Regions from separate parts of the Anaerococcoides asporogena genome, predicted to be linked through region 3. Evidence: a T-box and tRNA genes for the amino acid it is inferred to sense, from the RefSeq annotation. Region 3 holds a T-box; the other regions hold tRNA genes.
The links. A T-box is a leader RNA that pairs with one kind of tRNA and senses whether it is charged. The one in region 3 lies ahead of asnS (asparagine--tRNA ligase), so its partner is inferred to be a tRNA-Asn.
Positions count from the first base shown of each region.

Region 1: it encodes a tRNA-Asn, which carries the amino acid that the T-box ahead of asnS (asparagine--tRNA ligase) is inferred to sense. The anticodon was not compared.
Region 2: it encodes a tRNA-Asn, which carries the amino acid that the T-box ahead of asnS (asparagine--tRNA ligase) is inferred to sense. The anticodon was not compared.

Region 1 covers NZ_CP120965.1:3,034,385-3,040,148, reverse strand. The annotation lists rRNA gene P6M73_RS13965 (23S ribosomal RNA) at 1-1,835, shown strand, start outside; rRNA gene rrf (5S ribosomal RNA) at 1,911-2,028, shown strand; tRNA gene P6M73_RS13955 (tRNA-Asn) at 2,057-2,131, shown strand; gene P6M73_RS13950 (hypothetical protein) at 2,248-2,415, shown strand; TPP riboswitch at 2,381-2,486, shown strand; gene thiD (bifunctional hydroxymethylpyrimidine kinase/phosphomethylpyrimidine kinase) at 2,584-3,381, shown strand; gene thiC (phosphomethylpyrimidine synthase ThiC) at 3,408-4,712, shown strand; gene dsdA (D-serine ammonia-lyase) at 4,938-5,764, shown strand, end outside.
Region 2 covers NZ_CP120965.1:3,065,120-3,070,883, reverse strand. The annotation lists gene P6M73_RS14085 (siderophore ABC transporter substrate-binding protein) at 1-20, shown strand, start outside; gene P6M73_RS14080 (carboxylate--amine ligase) at 355-1,578, shown strand; gene P6M73_RS14075 (carbohydrate kinase family protein) at 1,599-2,570, shown strand; gene P6M73_RS14070 (type III pantothenate kinase) at 2,863-3,645, opposite strand; tRNA gene P6M73_RS14065 (tRNA-Asn) at 3,806-3,880, shown strand; gene P6M73_RS14060 (glycine--tRNA ligase) at 4,117-5,511, shown strand; gene murD (UDP-N-acetylmuramoyl-L-alanine--D-glutamate ligase) at 5,513-5,764, shown strand, end outside.
Region 3 covers NZ_CP120965.1:3,261,414-3,267,177, forward strand. The annotation lists gene P6M73_RS14920 (ABC transporter ATP-binding protein) at 1-623, shown strand, start outside; gene P6M73_RS14925 (DUF975 family protein) at 853-1,611, opposite strand; gene P6M73_RS14930 (hypothetical protein) at 2,037-2,294, shown strand; T-box leader at 2,560-2,774, shown strand; gene asnS (asparagine--tRNA ligase) at 2,869-4,254, shown strand; gene P6M73_RS14940 (IS1182 family transposase) at 4,441-5,764, opposite strand, start outside.

The DNA of each region.
Region 1 (5,764 bases), 230 kb from region 3:
TTAAGTGGAAAAGGATGTGGGATTTCTAAGACAACTAGGATGTTGGCTTAGAAGCAGCCACTCATTAAAAGAGTGCGTAATAGCTCACTAGTCGAGAGATCCTGCGCCGAAGATGTCCGGGGCTAAAACCTATCACCGAAGCTACGGGTGTATATTTTAATATACGCGGTAGAGGAGCGTTCTTAACGGGGCGAAGCAGTACCGAAAGGAGCTGTGGACTGTTAAGAAGTGAGAATGTTGGCATAAGTAGCGAGATGCGGGTGAGAATCCCGCAGGTCGAAAATCTAAGGTTTCCTGAGGAAGGTTCGTCCGCTCAGGGTTAGTCGGGGCCTAAGCCGAGGCTGAGAAGCGTAGGTGATGGACAATCTGTTGATATTCAGATACCGGCATGAAGCGTTAACACGATGGGGTGACGCAGGAGGATAGGGTAACAGGCGGTTGGAAGAGCCTGTCGAAGTATTCGAGGGAGTCAGAGGAGGCAAATCCCTTCTGGCATATTCTGAGATACGAAAATACCCGAGTTCACGCTGCCAAGAAAAGCCTCTAAGGAGCGACATGCTGCCCGTACCGCAAACCGACACAGGTAGATGAGGAGAGAATCCTAAGACCATCGGAAGAATTGTTGTTAAGGAACTCGGCAAATTAACCCCGTAAGTTCGCGAGAAGGGGTGCCATGGCGACATGGCCGCAGTGAAATGGCCCAAGCAACTGTTTAACAAAAACACAGGTCTCTGCAAAAGCGCAAGCTGAAGTATAGGGGCTGACGCCTGCCCGGTGCTGGAAGGTTAAGGGGAATGCTTAGCGCAAGCGAAGGTATGAACTTAAGCCCCAGTAAACGGCGGCCGTAACTATAACGGTCCTAAGGTAGCGAAATTCCTTGTCAGGTAAGTTCTGACCCGCACGAATGGCGTAATGACTTGGGCACTGTCTCAACAACAAATCCGGCGAAATTGTAGTGCCAGTGAAGATGCTGGCTACCCGCGATTGGACGGAAAGACCCCGTAGAGCTTTACTGTAGCTTAGCATTGAGTTTCGATATTTACTGTACAGGATAGGTGGGAGACGAAGAACCATGATCGTCAGGTCATGGGGAGTCACCGTTGGGATACCACCCTGTAGATATTGGGATTCTAACCGGAGACCAGGAAACGGGTCACGGGACATTGCTAGGTGGGCAGTTTGACTGGGGCGGTCGCCTCCTAAAAAGTAACGGAGGCGCCCAAAGGTTCCCTCAGGACGGTCGGAAATCGTCCATAGAGTGTAAAGGCAGAAGGGAGCCTGACTGCGACACCTACAAGTGGAGCAGGGACGAAAGTCGGGCTTAGTGATCCGGTGGTACCTCGTGGGAGGGCCATCGCTCAACGGATAAAAGCTACCTCGGGGATAACAGGCTGATCTCCCCCAAGAGTTCACATCGACGGGGAGGTTTGGCACCTCGATGTCGGCTCGTCACATCCTGGGGCTGAAGTAGGTCCCAAGGGTTGGGCTGTTCGCCCATTAAAGTGGCACGCGAGCTGGGTTCAGAACGTCGTGAGACAGTTCGGTCCCTATCCGTCGCGGGCGTAGGAAATTTGAAGGGAGCTGACCTTAGTACGAGAGGACCGGGTTGGACCAATCACTGGTGTACCAGTTGTCGCGCCAGCGGCATGGCTGGGTAGCTATATTGGGACGGGATAAACGCTGAAAGCATCTAAGCGTGAAGCCCACCCTGAGACAAGATTTCCCATGGAGTAATCCAGTAAGATCCCTTGAAGAACACAAGGTAGATAGGTGAGGGGTGTAAGTGCAGCAATGCATGCAGCTGACTCATACTAATCGATCGAGGGCTTGATCTTAAAAGAGTTAAAAATGATGAATTACGTTTGAAGAACTATATGCAGTCTTGAGGGAACAATAAAACCTCAAACCAATCCGGTGTTTATGACTGTAAGGGCTACACCCGTTCCCATCCCGAACACGATGGTTAAGCCTTATGGTGCTGATGATACTGCACGGGAAGCTGTGTGGAAAAGTAGGTTGACGCCGGTTTCGCATTTCCAATTTGGAAATGCAATATTCCGCGATAGCTCAATGGTGGAGCACTCGGCTGTTAACCGATAGGTTGGAGGTTCGAGCCCTCTTCGCGGAGCCAATGAGAGTCTGCACGATGTGCGGGCTCTTTATTTTTTTTTTTTTTTTTTGAATTGTCAATTCGTTGCAAGCACTGGAGCCAAAGTGATTATTTCATAACAGGCATGAGGTATTTAAATGGATGAATCGTTGGATTCCTGGATTTATTGTGAAGAAATTTCTCAGCAGACAGGTGATCGGGTTGACGCTGAGGGTGAACCGGTTGCAATTGAAAGATTGATCCCGTATAGTAGGAAGAGTAGAACAGAAGTGAATAGTGCCGGGGAGCTTGTTGGATCAGGCTGAGAGTAAGCGTAGGCTTAGACCCGTAACCTGATTTGGATAATGCCAACGGAGGGAGACTTGAATACAGTCATGGACTGTCGATGGACCAGCTTTGGGTTATCGGCGGTTTTTTTGCGTTTATTGCGGAATCAGGCCCGGCAGTTCACACTGAATTCGAGGAGGTGTCCAATGAGACGGGCGTTGACGATCGCAGGCAGTGATCCCAGTGGTGGTGCGGGGATCCAGGCGGATCTGAAGACTATGACGGCACTGGGCGTGTATGGCATGAGCGCGATCACAGCCCTGACCGCACAGAATACCATGGGCGTGACCGGGATTCATGAGGTTCCGGGGAAGTTCCTGAAGCTGCAGCTGGAAGCGGTGTTTACTGATATTGTGCCCCATGCGGTCAAAATCGGCATGGTGTCTTCCCGGGAGCTGATCCTGGAAATTGGCGAAGTCTTAAAGCAGTTCCAGGCACAGAATATTGTGCTGGATCCGGTGATGGTTTCCACCAGCGGGTCGCGTTTGCTGGAGGCCAGTGCTCAGGCAGCGCTGACGCAGGAACTGTTTCCGCTGGCCTGCCTGGTGACGCCCAACCGCTGGGAAGCTTCGCTGCTGGCGGAGCAGGCCATCGGCTCGGAAGGCGATATGGCGGAAGCGGCAAAACGGATCTATGAATGCTTTGGCACACCGGTTCTGGTCAAGGGCGGGCACAGCGTCAGCACAGCCAATGACGTACTGTACGACGGGCATCGCCTGACCTGGTTCCACGGGGATCAGATCAGCAATCCGAATACCCACGGCACGGGTTGCACGCTGTCCAGCGCCATCGCGTCCGGACTGGCCCTGGGCTGTGACCTGCCGGGAGCGATCGCTCTGGGCAAGCATTTTATCATCGGTGCCCTGGAAGCGGGGCTCGATCTGGGACATGGTTCGGGTCCGCTGCATCACGGCTGGAATCTGGAACAACGAATGATACTGTAAGAAATTGATTAAGGGGGAGATTATACATGAGAGAATATTCAACACAGATGGAAGCGGCACGCAAGGGGATTGTCACTCCGCAGCTACGCAAGGTGGCCGAGAAGGAACGCATGAGCGTGGAAGAACTGCTGCCGCTGGCAGCCAGCGGCAAAGTGGTTATCTGTGCCAACCACCGGCATGAGTGTCTGGATCCCAATGGAATCGGATCTATGCTGACCACCAAGGTGAATGTCAATCTGGGGGTGTCCAAAGATGTGCACAGTCTGGATGAGGAGCTGCAGAAAGTCATGGAGGCCGTGCGACTGGGCGGCCATGCCATTATGGATCTGTCCACCCATGGCGATACGCAGCCGTTCCGGCGCAAGCTGGTGGACGAGTGCCCGGCCATGATCGGAACCGTACCGGTGTATGATGCCGTCATTCATCACAAGCGCGACCTGAAGCACCTGACGGCCAGGGATTTTATTGACGTCATCCGCCTTCATGCCGAGGACGGCGTGGATTTTGTCACGCTGCACTGCGGACTGAACCGCAAAACCCTCGAACAGGTTAAGCAGCAGCGGCGGAAAATGAACCTGGTTTCCCGCGGCGGATCGCTGATCTTTGCCTGGATGTCCATGACCGGACAGGAGAATCCATTCTACGAATACTATGATGAGATCCTGGAAATCTGTCGGGAACACGACGTCACGATTTCTCTGGGCGATGCCTGCCGTCCGGGCTGTCTGGCTGACGCCAGCGATATCAGCCAGATTGATGAGCTGGTGCGCCTGGCAGAATTGACCCAGCGGGCCTGGGATCGCGATGTTCAGGTCATCGTGGAAGGACCCGGCCATATGCCGATGGATCAGATCGAAGCGAACATGAAGATTCAGTCCACGCTGTGCAAAGGGGCGCCGTTCTATGTCCTGGGGCCTCTGGTCACGGATATCGCTCCCGGCTATGACCACATCACCGGCGCCATCGGCGGTGCCATCGCTGCCGCCAGCGGCGCGGCGTTCCTGTGTTATGTCACCCCGGCGGAACACCTGGCCCTGCCAAACCTGGAAGACGTCAAACAGGGCATCATAGCCTCCCGCATCGCGGCTCACGCTGCGGATATCGCCAAAGGCGTGCGCGGTGCCAGACTTTTGGATGACCGCATGGCGGATGCCCGGGTTAAATTCGACTGGGATGAGCAGTGGGAACTGGCCATGGATCCCGATACGGCGCGCCGGATTCGGGAAGAGCGCAAGCCGGAACATGAGGATACCTGCACCATGTGCGGCAAGTTCTGCGCCGTGCGCAGCATGAACAAAGCCCTGAACGGCGAGGAGATCGATATCCTGTAAGCCGGGAAACGGATTCCCTGATCCGCCAAAGGCAGCAGACACTGTAAGCGCAGCAGACACCGTAAATGCAGCAAAGACAACCGGACCGACGGCAACCAGGCCGCTCGGTCCGGTTGTCTTTTATACAGAGAAGTACACCGGACGGATCCTACTGAAACAGTGGCATCCAGCGCGTGAAAGCATTAGAATGAAAGGGAATAAACAAGCAGGAAAGGAAGCGATGAGATGACGGAGTGGAAGGAATCGATTCAGGATCCGGTTCTGGATCGGATGAAAAACCGGGAGGAGGTTCTCTGGATCAATCCGGGGTACCGCAAAGAGCCGGACTTTGGCGTTGCCGGACTGTCGGTGGCTGACATTGACGATGCTCAGGCCAGGCTGGAGCGATTTGCCCCCTATATCCGCAGAGTTTTTCCGGAAACGAATGCCACCGGCGGACTCATCGAATCCCCGCTGGTTGAGATCCCGGACATGCAGCAAGCCCTGCGGAATGATTTTGGACTGGAAGTGCCCGGCCGGCTCTGGCTCAAAGAGGACAGCCATCTGGCCATTGCCGGCTCCATCAAGGCAAGGGGCGGAATCTATGAAATCCTGAAGCATTCAGAGGACCTTGCCCTGGAGCATGGTCTGCTGTCTCCCGGAGATTCCTATGAGGTACTGGCCAATGACACCGCCAGGGAGTTCTTTTCGCGGTATGCCGTTCATGTCGGATCCACGGGAAATCTGGGACTGAGCATCGGCATCATCAGTGCCCGCCTGGGATACCGCGTGACGGTCCATATGTCGGCCGATGCCCGCCAGTGGAAGAAGGACCTTTTGCGCCAGCACGGCGCTACGGTGAAAGAATATGCTGGGGACTATGAGAAAGCCGTGGCCCAGGGGCGCAAGCTGTCAGAACAGGATCCCATGAGCTACTTTGTCGATGATGAAAATTCCCGGACGCTCTTTTACGGCTATGCCGTGGCAGCCCGACGCATTGCCCGCCAGCTGGAAGAGCGGCAGGTGGTGGTGGATGACTCCCATCCCTTGTTTGTCTACCTGCCCTGCGGGGT
Region 2 (5,764 bases), 200 kb from region 3:
TGGAAGCCGTTCTGAAGTAGATCTGAAGTAGATCTGAAGTATTTCTGAAGTGGTTCAGAAGTTGATCCCAGAGCTGGAAGTGCTGAATCGCGGTCTGAAGTCTGGTCGGACAGCGGATGATGGGGATCACTTTCTCGAAGGAAGACATGACTAAGCCAGCCGCTCTCCGGCAGTACTCGGAGAACGGCTGGCTTTCTGTGCCTGACTGGCATGGTGTTGAATCATTCTGCCGGAGCCGGATTTTTCCCACAGGACAAGGCTCCGAGGCGATTTGCCGTTGGTCTGAGGTTCTATAATTGCCAGAAGGTTAGTGGTATAATAGGTAAGAAGTTTTTGCGCTAGGAGATATGAATCGTGGCTTATCAAAACAAGGCAATGGTACTGGGTACCAATTATTATATCGGACTGTCCCTGGTCCGCGGACTGGGGAAAATGGGCGTGCCGGTGGTGGCAGTAAATTACAGCAGGGACAATCAGTACGGGCGCTCCAAGTATGTGACGGAAGAACTGCTGGTTCCCCATTATAAGACGCATCCCAGGGAACTGTGCGACGCGCTGATTGAGTATGCCAAAAAACAGCCGGTCAAGCCGGTGCTATTTCAGACCGCGGATGCCTATGCCCAGTTTGTGGATGATTTCCATGATGAGCTGAAGCCCTGGTTCTTATTCCCGAACCAGAAGAAGGGTCTGATTTCTGATCTGGTGGACAAATACAAGATGGTGGAATATACGGATCGCTTCGGTGTCAAGACACCGGAGATCATCGCGGCTGATGATGCGGATCTGGCCGGCCGGGTGGACCGGGAGATCAAGTATCCCTGCATCATCAAACCCAAGGATTCGGCGACCTTTATCCGGCTTTACCGCAACAAGGTGTTCTTCATTGAAAATGAGGCGCAGCTGCTGGAAAAGACGGACCGCTGCCGTCAGGATGGAGTGGAGGTCTTTGTCCAGCGCATTATTCCGGGACCGGAAACCAACTGCTACTGCTGGGAAGGCTACATGAACCAGGATTCTGTCTGCACCCACTACACCACGGTTCAGAAAATCCGGCAGTGGCCCAACAATTTCGGAGCAGCGACTTATGCCAAGCAGAAATGGATTCCTGAATGCCATGAGATCTGCGGACCGTTCTTTGAAAAAGTCGGCTACAAGGGCTTTGCTGAAGTGGATCTGAAGCGGGATGAAACCACTGGGGACATCTACCTGATCGAGATCAACTGCCGCTACATCGGCTTTACGGAGCTGCTTATTGCCCTGGGTTTCAATACGCCGTTTATTACCTATCGGGAAATGATCGGGGATCCGCTGCCGCCGCAGGCCTGGAACTATGATACGGGGTACAGCTGGATCCATGCGCTGGAAGATAAGTTTGCCCGGGACAAATACAAGGAAACCGGACAGATCTCGCCGGAACAGATGGATGAGGACACCCGTTCCGCCGGTATTCGCGTTTCGCCCATCTGGTCCAAAGAGGATCCCATGCCGGGCATTACCTATACCCTGTATTCCGCTAAAAAAGGCTGGCGCCGGGTCCGCAATATTCTCACCGGCAAACGCCGGTCTGCCCACGACTAGCCAGTAAAGGGAGGATCGCCATGGCCGGACAAGTATACTGCATCGGAGAGCTGCTTATTGATTTCATCTGCACCGACGGGACCGGGGATCTGAGCCGGGGTGAGCATTTCCTGAAGAAGGCCGGCGGTGCGCCCGCCAATGTGGCGGCTACCCTGAGCCGGCTGGGCACGCCTGCCTGGTTTGCCGGAAAGGTCGGTGCGGATCCCTTCGGTGATTTTCTGGAGCGGACTTTAAAGGACTATGGCGTCGAAACCAGCCAGTTGATCCGTGATCCTCATCACGGCACCACCCTGGCATTTGTTTCGCTGACCCCGGACGGAGAACGGGATTTTCTGTTCCAGCGCGGTGCCGATGCCTGGCTGACAGAGGCGGAACTGGATGAAGCCGTCCCGGCAGCGTGCGATTTGGTCCACTTTGGTTCAGCAACGGCTCTTCTGGGGGGGGCGACCCGGACCACCTACCTGAATCTTTTAAAGCGGTGCAAGGGAACCCGGTTTGTCTCCTTCGACCCGAACTGGCGCTCCGACCTGTGGCGGGGAAGGGAAGCAGACTTCATCCGGGAGATGCTGGACCTTTTGCCAGAGGTAGATCTGCTGAAGGTCAGTGATTCCGAACTGGAACTGCTGTGCGGACCGATGAACCGGGAAGAAGCTGTCCGGTCGCTTCATGAGCGCGGAGTGGGCATCATCGCCGTCACACTGGGCAGTGCGGGAACCTATTTGTCCAATGGGCAGCAGTCCGCGACGGTCAGCAGCATTCCCGTCCAGACGGTGGATTCCACCGGTGCGGGCGATGCCTTCGTCGGAGCTTTCTTAAGCAAGGTGGCGGCTCTGGAGGATCGGACCAACCTGCGGTCGGATTTCGACAAGCTGGTTGAAATCACCAAGTTTGCCAATCGGATCGGAGCCCTCGTCTGCACGCGCATGGGCGCCATGGAGGCCATACCCGCAAAGGCAGAGGCCGAGTCAGTCGACGTGACTTCATTTTCCTGATCTGGTTGAACAGGCTGTTCAGGGCAGATCAGAACCTAACGGCCCGCCCGTGCTGACATCAGGTCAGGCACGGGCGGGCCGCTGCAACTCCTATTCTGAGTGCTGTTTAGGGAGAGAGTGGAGTCGTCCTGGGGCTTAAGGTATATGTCTGATCGGGCAGAGGCTAACCTGTACATTTGACGTTTTCCTGAAATCAGATCCAGGGGATGCAGGCTTTTGGGGTGGGAGTGATGACGAGGAGCTTGATCCCAGGGAGCTTGATCCCCCAGAGTCCTTGTTGGTACAGAGTGGATCAAAAACTGGTATCCAGCTGGCACAGTGCAATCTGAAAGAGCCCTTCCGAGAGCAGGAACTCGTCGTACTGGAAGTCTTCCAGATCCGCCGGATCAAAGAGCTTGGCCAGGCCGCCGGTGATGACCTTGCGGCAGGGGTGGCCCATTTCGGTTTCGATGCGGCGGGCCAGCTCCAGAACGGCAGCAAGGGTGCCGTTGATGATGCCCGACTGGATGGAACCGATGGTGTCACTGCCGATGATGCGTTCCGGCTTTTTCAGCTCAATGTCGGGCAGGTGGGGAATCATCTGGTGCAGGCTGCGGGCCTGAAAGGCGATGCCGGGGATGATTACGCCGCCATAGAAGTTGAAGTCGCCGTCGATGACTCCGAGTTTGGTGGCCGAACCCAGATCCGCGATGATGGTCCAGTCCCTGTACTTATGGTAGGCGCCGGCATTGGTGGCGATCAGGTCGGCGCCCAGTTCCCGGGGTTCTTCCAGCAGGACGTTCATTTCGGGCACGATGCCCGGCGCCACATTGATGATCCGGGATTCCGGATACATCTCTTCCATGACTCGCAGCACCGTATCCCGGAGGAAGGGGACGACGCAGGAGAGAATCACCGCTTCCGGCTGGGACTCATTGAACTCGTCATTGAGATCCCGGAAATACAACCGGTATTTTTTAAAATTGTCTTCCTTGATGGATGGACGGCGCAAATCCGCCCGGCGCTTGCCGTCACGGCCATACAGGACGGCCACCGTATCGCTGTTTCCAATGTCAAGGGTCAAGATTCCGCTCATGGCATGTTCCTTTCATGGTGCTCTGATTTTCCTCGGGGCGTTCCGGTTTGAGGAGAGCTGTACTTGTTCCAGGTGAATTTCCCTGAAGTTCTGCCTTTATTATAACCTGTAGTGATTGATTTTCAGAAAAGTCTTGGTATAATTGTTAGTGAAACAATATTCCGCGATAGCTCAATGGTGGAGCACTCGGCTGTTAACCGATAGGTTGGAGGTTCGAGCCCTCTTCGCGGAGCCATAAGAAAAACAGGCGTTGAAGAAGAAAAGTACTTCGGCGGGATCATTCAAGAGAGGCAGGGGCGCTGAGACCTGTCATGATCTGCCAGAGGAAGGGAGCTTCGGAGCCTGAACCTGAGAGATGGGCAATTGCCAAGAAGGGTGGAACCGCGTGATTCACGTCCCTTCATGTGGAATTGCCCTTTTTTTATATCAAAAAAAGACCGCCGGATCCACCGGCGCCAAGGAGGAATCATCATGGCAGATAATCAAGTAACAATGGATAAGATCCTGGCCCTGTCCAAGGGCAGAGGCTTCGTGTTTCCGGGTTCGGAAATCTATGGCGGGCTCGCCAATTCCTGGGACTACGGCCCGCTGGGCGTGGAACTGAAGGAGAACATCAAGAAAGTCTGGTGGAAGCGCTTTGTTCAGGAAAGCCCCTATAACCTGGGACTGGATTCGGGCATTCTGCTCAATCCGGAAGTATGGGTGGCCTCGGGTCATGTCGGCGGATTCTCGGATCCACTGATGGACTGCAAGCAGTGCAAATCCAGATATCGGGCCGACAAGCTCATTGAAGAGGACATGACCCAGAAAGGCGTGGAGTACGCCTCCGCCGACGGCATGCCGGAAGCAGCCATGAAGGATTACATTGTGGAAAACCACATTGCCTGCCCCAAGTGCGGCTCCCATGACTTCACCGATATCCGCAAGTTCAACCTGATGTTCAAGACCTTTATCGGAGTGACCGACGAGTCCTCCGAGCCGGTGTACCTCAGACCCGAAACGGCTCAGGGCATCTTCATCAACTTCAAGAACATTGCCCGGACCAGCCGCAAGAAGGTGCCCTTTGGCATCTGCCAGATCGGAAAGTCCTTCCGCAATGAGATCACGCCCGGAAACTTCATTTTCCGGACTCGTGAATTTGAGCAGATGGAGCTGGAATTCTTCTGCAAGCCCGGCACTGACATGGAGTGGTTTGACTACTGGCGCAGCTTCGTGCACCGGTTCCTCCTGGATATTGGCCTGCGCGATGAGAACCTGAGAGCCCGCGATCACGCGGCCGAGGAACTCTCGTTCTATTCCAAGGCAACCACGGATTTTGAGTACCGCTATCCCTTTGGCTGGGGTGAACTCTGGGGTGTGGCTCACCGCACCGACTATGACCTGACCCAGCATATGCAGCACTCCCGTGAGGATCTGAATTATCAGGATCCCGTGACCAACGAGAAATATCTGCCTTATGTCATTGAACCCTCCGTTTCCCCCAACCGCATCTTCCTGTCGATTCTGCTCGACGCCTATGAAGAGCAGGAACTGGAGGGCGGCGACATCCGCAATGTACTGCACCTGCATCCGGCGCTGGCGCCCTTCAAGGCAGCGGTTCTGCCCCTGTCCAAGAAGCTGAACGAAAAGGCGGAAGAAGTCTACGCGCAGCTGTCCAAGGACTTCATGACCGACTTTGACGATGCCGGATCCATCGGCAAGCGGTACCGCCGGGAAGATGAAATCGGAACCCCGTTCTGCGTCACGGTGGATTTTGACACCCTGGAAGATCAGTCCGTCACCATCCGGGACCGCGACACCATGGAGCAGGTCCGGGTAAAAATCAGTGAGCTCAACCAGTGGATCGCCCAGCGGGTGGCATTCTAGCATGGCCAGATCGTTTGACCTGTTTCGGCAGGAAATCCGGGACAAGAAGGTAGCCGTTGTCGGCCTGGGGGTGTCCAACATCCCCCTGGTCCGCTTCCTGCTCCGACTGGGTGCCCGGATCACGGCCTTTGATAAACGGGAGTTCATTGAGCTGGACGCTCAGGTTCAGGAGTTTGAAGGAAAGGTCGATTTCGTCCTGGGCCGCCATTATCTGGAAAACCTGAAGGGTTTTGATGTCGTCTTCCGGACGCCC
Region 3 (5,764 bases):
CCGGCAAGACTACCATCATCAATCTCCTGGCCCGCTTCTATGACCTGTCCGGCGGCCGGATCCTCATTGACGGTCAGGACATCTCCCAGGTCCGCATCGAAACCCTGCGCAGCCAGATGGGCATTATGATGCAGGATACCTTCCTCTTCTCCGCCACCATCCGGGAAAATATCCGCTATGGCCGGCTGGACGCCACCAATGAGGAAATCGAGCGCGCCGCCAAAGCCGTCAATGCCCATGATTTCATCATGAAGCTGGAACAGGGTTACGACACTGAAATCCGCGAACGCGGCTCCCGCCTGTCCGTTGGCCAGCGTCAGCTCATCTCCTTCGCCCGGGCCCTTTTGGCCAATCCCAGAATCCTGATTCTGGACGAAGCCACCAGCAACATCGATACCCAGACCGAGCGGCTGGTCCAGCAGGGCATTCAGCTCCTGCTCAAGGGCCGCACCTCCTTCGTCATAGCCCATCGCCTCTCCACCATCCGCGACTGTGACCGCATCCTGGTCATCCACGACGGAGCCATTGTGGAACAGGGCAGCCATGAAGAACTGCTTCAGGCCAAAGGCTACTACTACAAGCTCTACCTCGCCCAATACCGTTTCCTCAACGAAGGTGCCTGATGCATTCGACAGGCATCCCTGAGAAAAGACTGAGCCTGGGGCAGCAGGCAACCTGATCAGGGCATATTTAACCTGATCAGGACATATTTAAAAGGCAAGGTCCCGGAAACCTGGTTTCCGGGACCTTGCCTTTTTATTGCACTGGTGGCTGAATCATTGGTTCGTTCCCTTGATTCACCAGATGCCTGCTTCCGTTGAATCTGGGTTGTGACCGATTGGTTCGAGGTTCCTAATACTGCGGTGTGGTATCCCTGATCCAGTCATTGAAGATGCCGGCAGTGGTCTGGGATTCGTAGGCCTTGACGAAGGGCGTGCCCAGTCCGAAGGGGATCGAGCCCAGGATGTACCAGCCGATGAAGGACAGCCCCAGAACAAACAGACTGGCTTTCTTACCGCTGGTGAGGAGCCGGCTCTGGGCAAAGGCCTCTTCCGTGGGAATCTCGGGATTGCGGCAAAGCAGGTACGGGATCATGCTGTATTCGTAGGTCTTGATGATGCCCGGAATGATCAGGAGAAGCGACCACAGGATTATGCGCAGCGTCATGGTAAACATGGTTTTTACGATGTTCAGGTAATGGGGTGAGCGGAATGCCCACAGCAGTTCCTTGATGTCACCTGGTTCCTGGCCCAGGTCATTGGCTCTGAAATACTGAATCGCACCCAGGGACAGCGGAGCCAGCACAAAGGCGTTGAATGCCAGTCCAAGGGCCATCACGATGAGGAATAGGGGGAGAATGATACCGACCGCCGGGAGAATGTTTTCTCTCAGGAAGTTAGCCGCTCCGCCATAGGGAATGATTTGCCCGGCCTGGTTCATCATCCGGTCGCCTATATCCGGATCAGCCTGAAAGTTGCGGTTGTTTGTCCGAAAATTAATGACATCCTGGCCCGTGCTGATCATGAGAACGACGGCCACCAGGGCAGAGATGAGCCATTTCCCCTTTAAATTAATCTTGGCTCTGGTCTTATAGAAGATCCGATCAATCACTTTATTCCACCCCTTATTATCGATACTTTATATCTAAGCAGCGATGATTGCTGTTCAAAAGTAATTATAGCTATCATCAATTAAAAATACATGAACTGCAGATTATTTCCACATGAATCCACCCGTTGCCAGGCCGTCGATTCGTCAGGAAATCCCCCTTCCTGTCATTGGTCTGCCCTGGCTGTCTGAAAAACCGTTGGTTGCGCCTCTGAGTGAAACAGGGCCAGAACGATCTGCGCTATGATCATTCTGAGAATAAACTGATTTTTTTCATTTTTTCATGAAAATCCTCTGGATCTGTGGTATGGTAAAAAAAAACGCCTGCTTGCCGGATGCTGATGGATCCCTGGCATGATCTGTACGAAGTTGAGCCTGACCAAATCCTATGATAGCGACCCGGGCGGCAATACAAGGGGGCATTGAAGATGGATGATGTGAGAAAAACCAATTCAACAAAAGAAAATCTTCTGAAAATCATGCTGATCACCATAACTCTGGCAGCAGTGGCCGGATCCCGATTGGGCCTGCTGGACCTTCTGGTGAAGCGGGTTCTGATTGTGCTGTCTCTGGGCGGCATGGCGGCTTTGACCACCCATCAAAGAATTCGAACGGAAGGCTTCTCCCTCTCGGCCCTCGTTCATCTGGTGGTTTTTCTGGTGCTGGCCGTGCTGTTAGTCCTGTAGCATTATAAGTATTAACCAAGATCAATCCGGTCGTTCCGGAACTCACCCTGACACCCGCCGGAACGGAAGGCTCGCCTTCGATTCCGGCGGGTTTACCGGTGGATCCCAACACCTCAGAAATTCCAGCACAGAATTCCAGGCTGTCTTTACAATTAATTTCCATCCATTTTCTATTTACAAAGAAATTTCCCTGAGGCGGCAGGATCGTTCTCCGACATCTTGATTTCACCTTTTCCCTCGTGTATCATAGGTAGGAAACCAGATAGCAAATGCGAAGAACGGAACGAGTACGTGAAGTCCTGCCTCCAGAGAGCCGGCGATGGTGGAATGCCGGCAGCAAGGATCACCGAAAGAACGACCGGGAGCAGCCATTCCGAACCAACAGTAGGTCTGGACGTTCATCACGTTACGAGTCAGAGAGGAATGACTTTTTTGTCATTTCAATTGGGTGGTACCACGATCAAATGCTTCGTCCCTTTAGCGGACGGGGCTTTTTTATTTGGTCCCGACCGTCCATCTGCTAATGATTTTAATCAGATATTTCGGGAAGAATCCCAAACAGGAGGTAAAACTAATGATCAGTGTCAAAGAACTGTATCGCGGCCCGCAAGAATTTGGCGGCCAGGTCATCGAAGTGTCCGGCTGGATCCGGACCATGCGCGTATCCAAGAATTTCGGGTTCATCGAACTCAACGACGGCACGTTTTTCAAGAATCTTCAGATTGTATTCGAGGAAGGACTGAATAACTTCGAGGAAGTATCCCGCTTCCCCATTGCCACCGCCATTTCGGTTCGGGGACAGCTGGTGCTGACGCCGGATTCCAAGCAGCCCTTCGAGCTGAAAGCCGAAAGCATTACCCTCGAAGGTCCGTCCAACTCCGATTACCCTCTGCAGAAGAAACGCCACAGCTTTGAGTATCTGCGCTCCATCGCGCACCTGCGGCCCCGCGGCAATACCTTCAGCGCCCTGTTCCGGGTTCGTTCCCTGGCTGCTTTTGCCATTCACCAGTTCTTCAACGAGCGGGGCTTTGTCTATGTCCACACCCCGATCATCTCGGGATCCGATGCCGAAGGTGCCGGAGAAATGTTCCGGGTCACCACGCTGGACCTGGCCAACCTGCCGCAACGGGAAGACGGTTCCCTGGATGCCGCCCAGGACTTTTTCGGCAAGGAAACCAATCTGACCGTATCCGGTCAGCTCCAGGGCGAAGCTTATGCCCTGGCCTTCCGCAACATCTATACCTTCGGTCCCACCTTCCGGGCGGAAAACTCCAACACCAGCCGGCATGCGGCTGAATTCTGGATGATCGAGCCGGAGATTGCCTTCGCCGACCTGAAAGACAACATGCAGCTGGCGGAAGACATGCTCAAGTACATCATCAGCTACCTGCTGGAGCACGCCCCCGAAGAAATGGCCTTCTTCAACCAGTTCGTCGATCAGGGGCTCCTGGAACGGCTGACTGCGCTGGTTAACTCCACATTCCGGGAAGTTACCTATACCGAAGCCGTGGAACTGCTGCTCAAGAGCGGCAAGGAATTCGAGTTCCCGGTGGAATGGGGCATGGATCTGCAGACGGAGCATGAACGCTATCTGACGGAAGAGATCTTCAAGGGTCCGATCTTTGTCACCAATTACCCGAAACAGATCAAAGCCTTCTACATGCGTCAGAACGAAGACGGCAAAACCGTGGCCGCCATGGACTGCCTGGTGCCCGGTGTCGGTGAGATTATCGGCGGATCCCAGCGCGAAGAGCGTTACGATGTCCTGATGGACCGGATCAAGGAACTGGGTCTGAATCCGGAGGATTACTGGTGGTACATGGACCTGCGCAAATACGGCTGCGCCAAGCACGCCGGCTACGGCCTGGGCTTTGAGCGCCTCATCATGTATGTCACCGGCATGTCCAACATCCGGGATGTCATTCCCTTCCCCCGCACCGTCGGAAACTGCGAATTCTAATCAATCGGATCCAAACCGGCAATGGAGCTGTTGCAAAACTAGGTAACTAGATGAGCAACAACTCCTTTTTCGTTATTCAGAACTAACAATCGTATGAACTTTTTGCTTAATTCTAAGAAAGCTTGTTAAGTGTGCTATTTTTATGCGCACTTAACAAGCCTTCGAGAAAATTAGGTCTCGCCTGACTTATGCTGTCTTTTTATAAAGGATTACACTCTTTTGCTGCTTTAAAATTTTGCTGTGGAGCTTGTTAAGGTTAATCCCCATAGCCATCAGGGTGATGTCCGAAACTATTTTTTTCAGGCTACAGTGTCGGAACCGTTCATAGCGAAGTCCATCTTTTAGCTTAGAGAACTGTCCTTCTGCTTGAATCGATCGGTTCATCCTCTGAATGACGCCATCTTCACTCGTGATATTTTCATGCGACTGCCGTCGGAACGCCTCAAAGGCTGGGGAGAATTTGATGGATTTACTGGTCGGTTCAGTCTCTTTTCGGCTCTTGATGCATTGCTTACTCAACGGACAACCACTGCATTCAGAACAACGGTAATTTCGGATGGTGTCTTCATAACCGGAATCATACCTTCGCACGGAGTCTTTCATTCGAATCAACTTCTTGCCATTTTTGCACAGATAAGCGTCTTCGCCCTCCAGATATTCCATGTTTTCTTTGCGACCGATATCTTCACGAACCTTTTTGGTTTTTGATTTTTCATAATTTGCTGGCTTGATGTAGGCTCTCAATCCATGCTCATCGATGTAGGCATAGTTTTCGACACTCTCATAACCGGCATCCAGGACGGCCTTATCCAGATAAGCTCCTAGCCGTGGCATCATCTGATTGAAGAAGGGGATCATGGTATGGAGGTCATTGCTTTTTTGACTGCCCATCACGCCGATGACGAATGCTCCGCTAGAGGCGAACTGGATGTTATAGGCAGGCTTGAGTTGGCCGTTCAGCATGTGGTCTTCTTTCATCCGCATGAAGGTGGCATCATGATCTGTTTTGGAATAGCTGTTTCGAACGCCCAGGATGCGCAGATGCTCACGATAGGCATGAAACCTTTCCAATACTTCTTTGTAGTGTTCGTAATCGCGCTGAAGCTGCGTTTTTCGTTTGCCGATGCCATAAACAAAGACAATATGCTCTTTTTTGCAGGTGTTTCGGATGTGGTCGAATTCCCTCTGCACCGTCTGTATGATCTCTTGGAGATTGCTTTTTTCGGGTAAACTAAGTTCCTTGATCATTCGCTCCGCCAGCTTTTGTTGATTCTTTTCGATACTTTTACGCCAGACAAACGTGTACCGGCCTGCCATCGACTCAATTTTTGTGCCATCGATAAAGATGCTTTCAAGGTCGATGTGGCCTTCTTCGATTAGCATCTCAACGAACTGGGTAAGAAGCTCTGTGGTGTGATCTTCCAACGAATTGCGGAATCGATTGATAGTGGAATGATCCGGTGCCTTATGACCTTCGAGAAGATAATGCGCTCGAACGTCATAAATACAA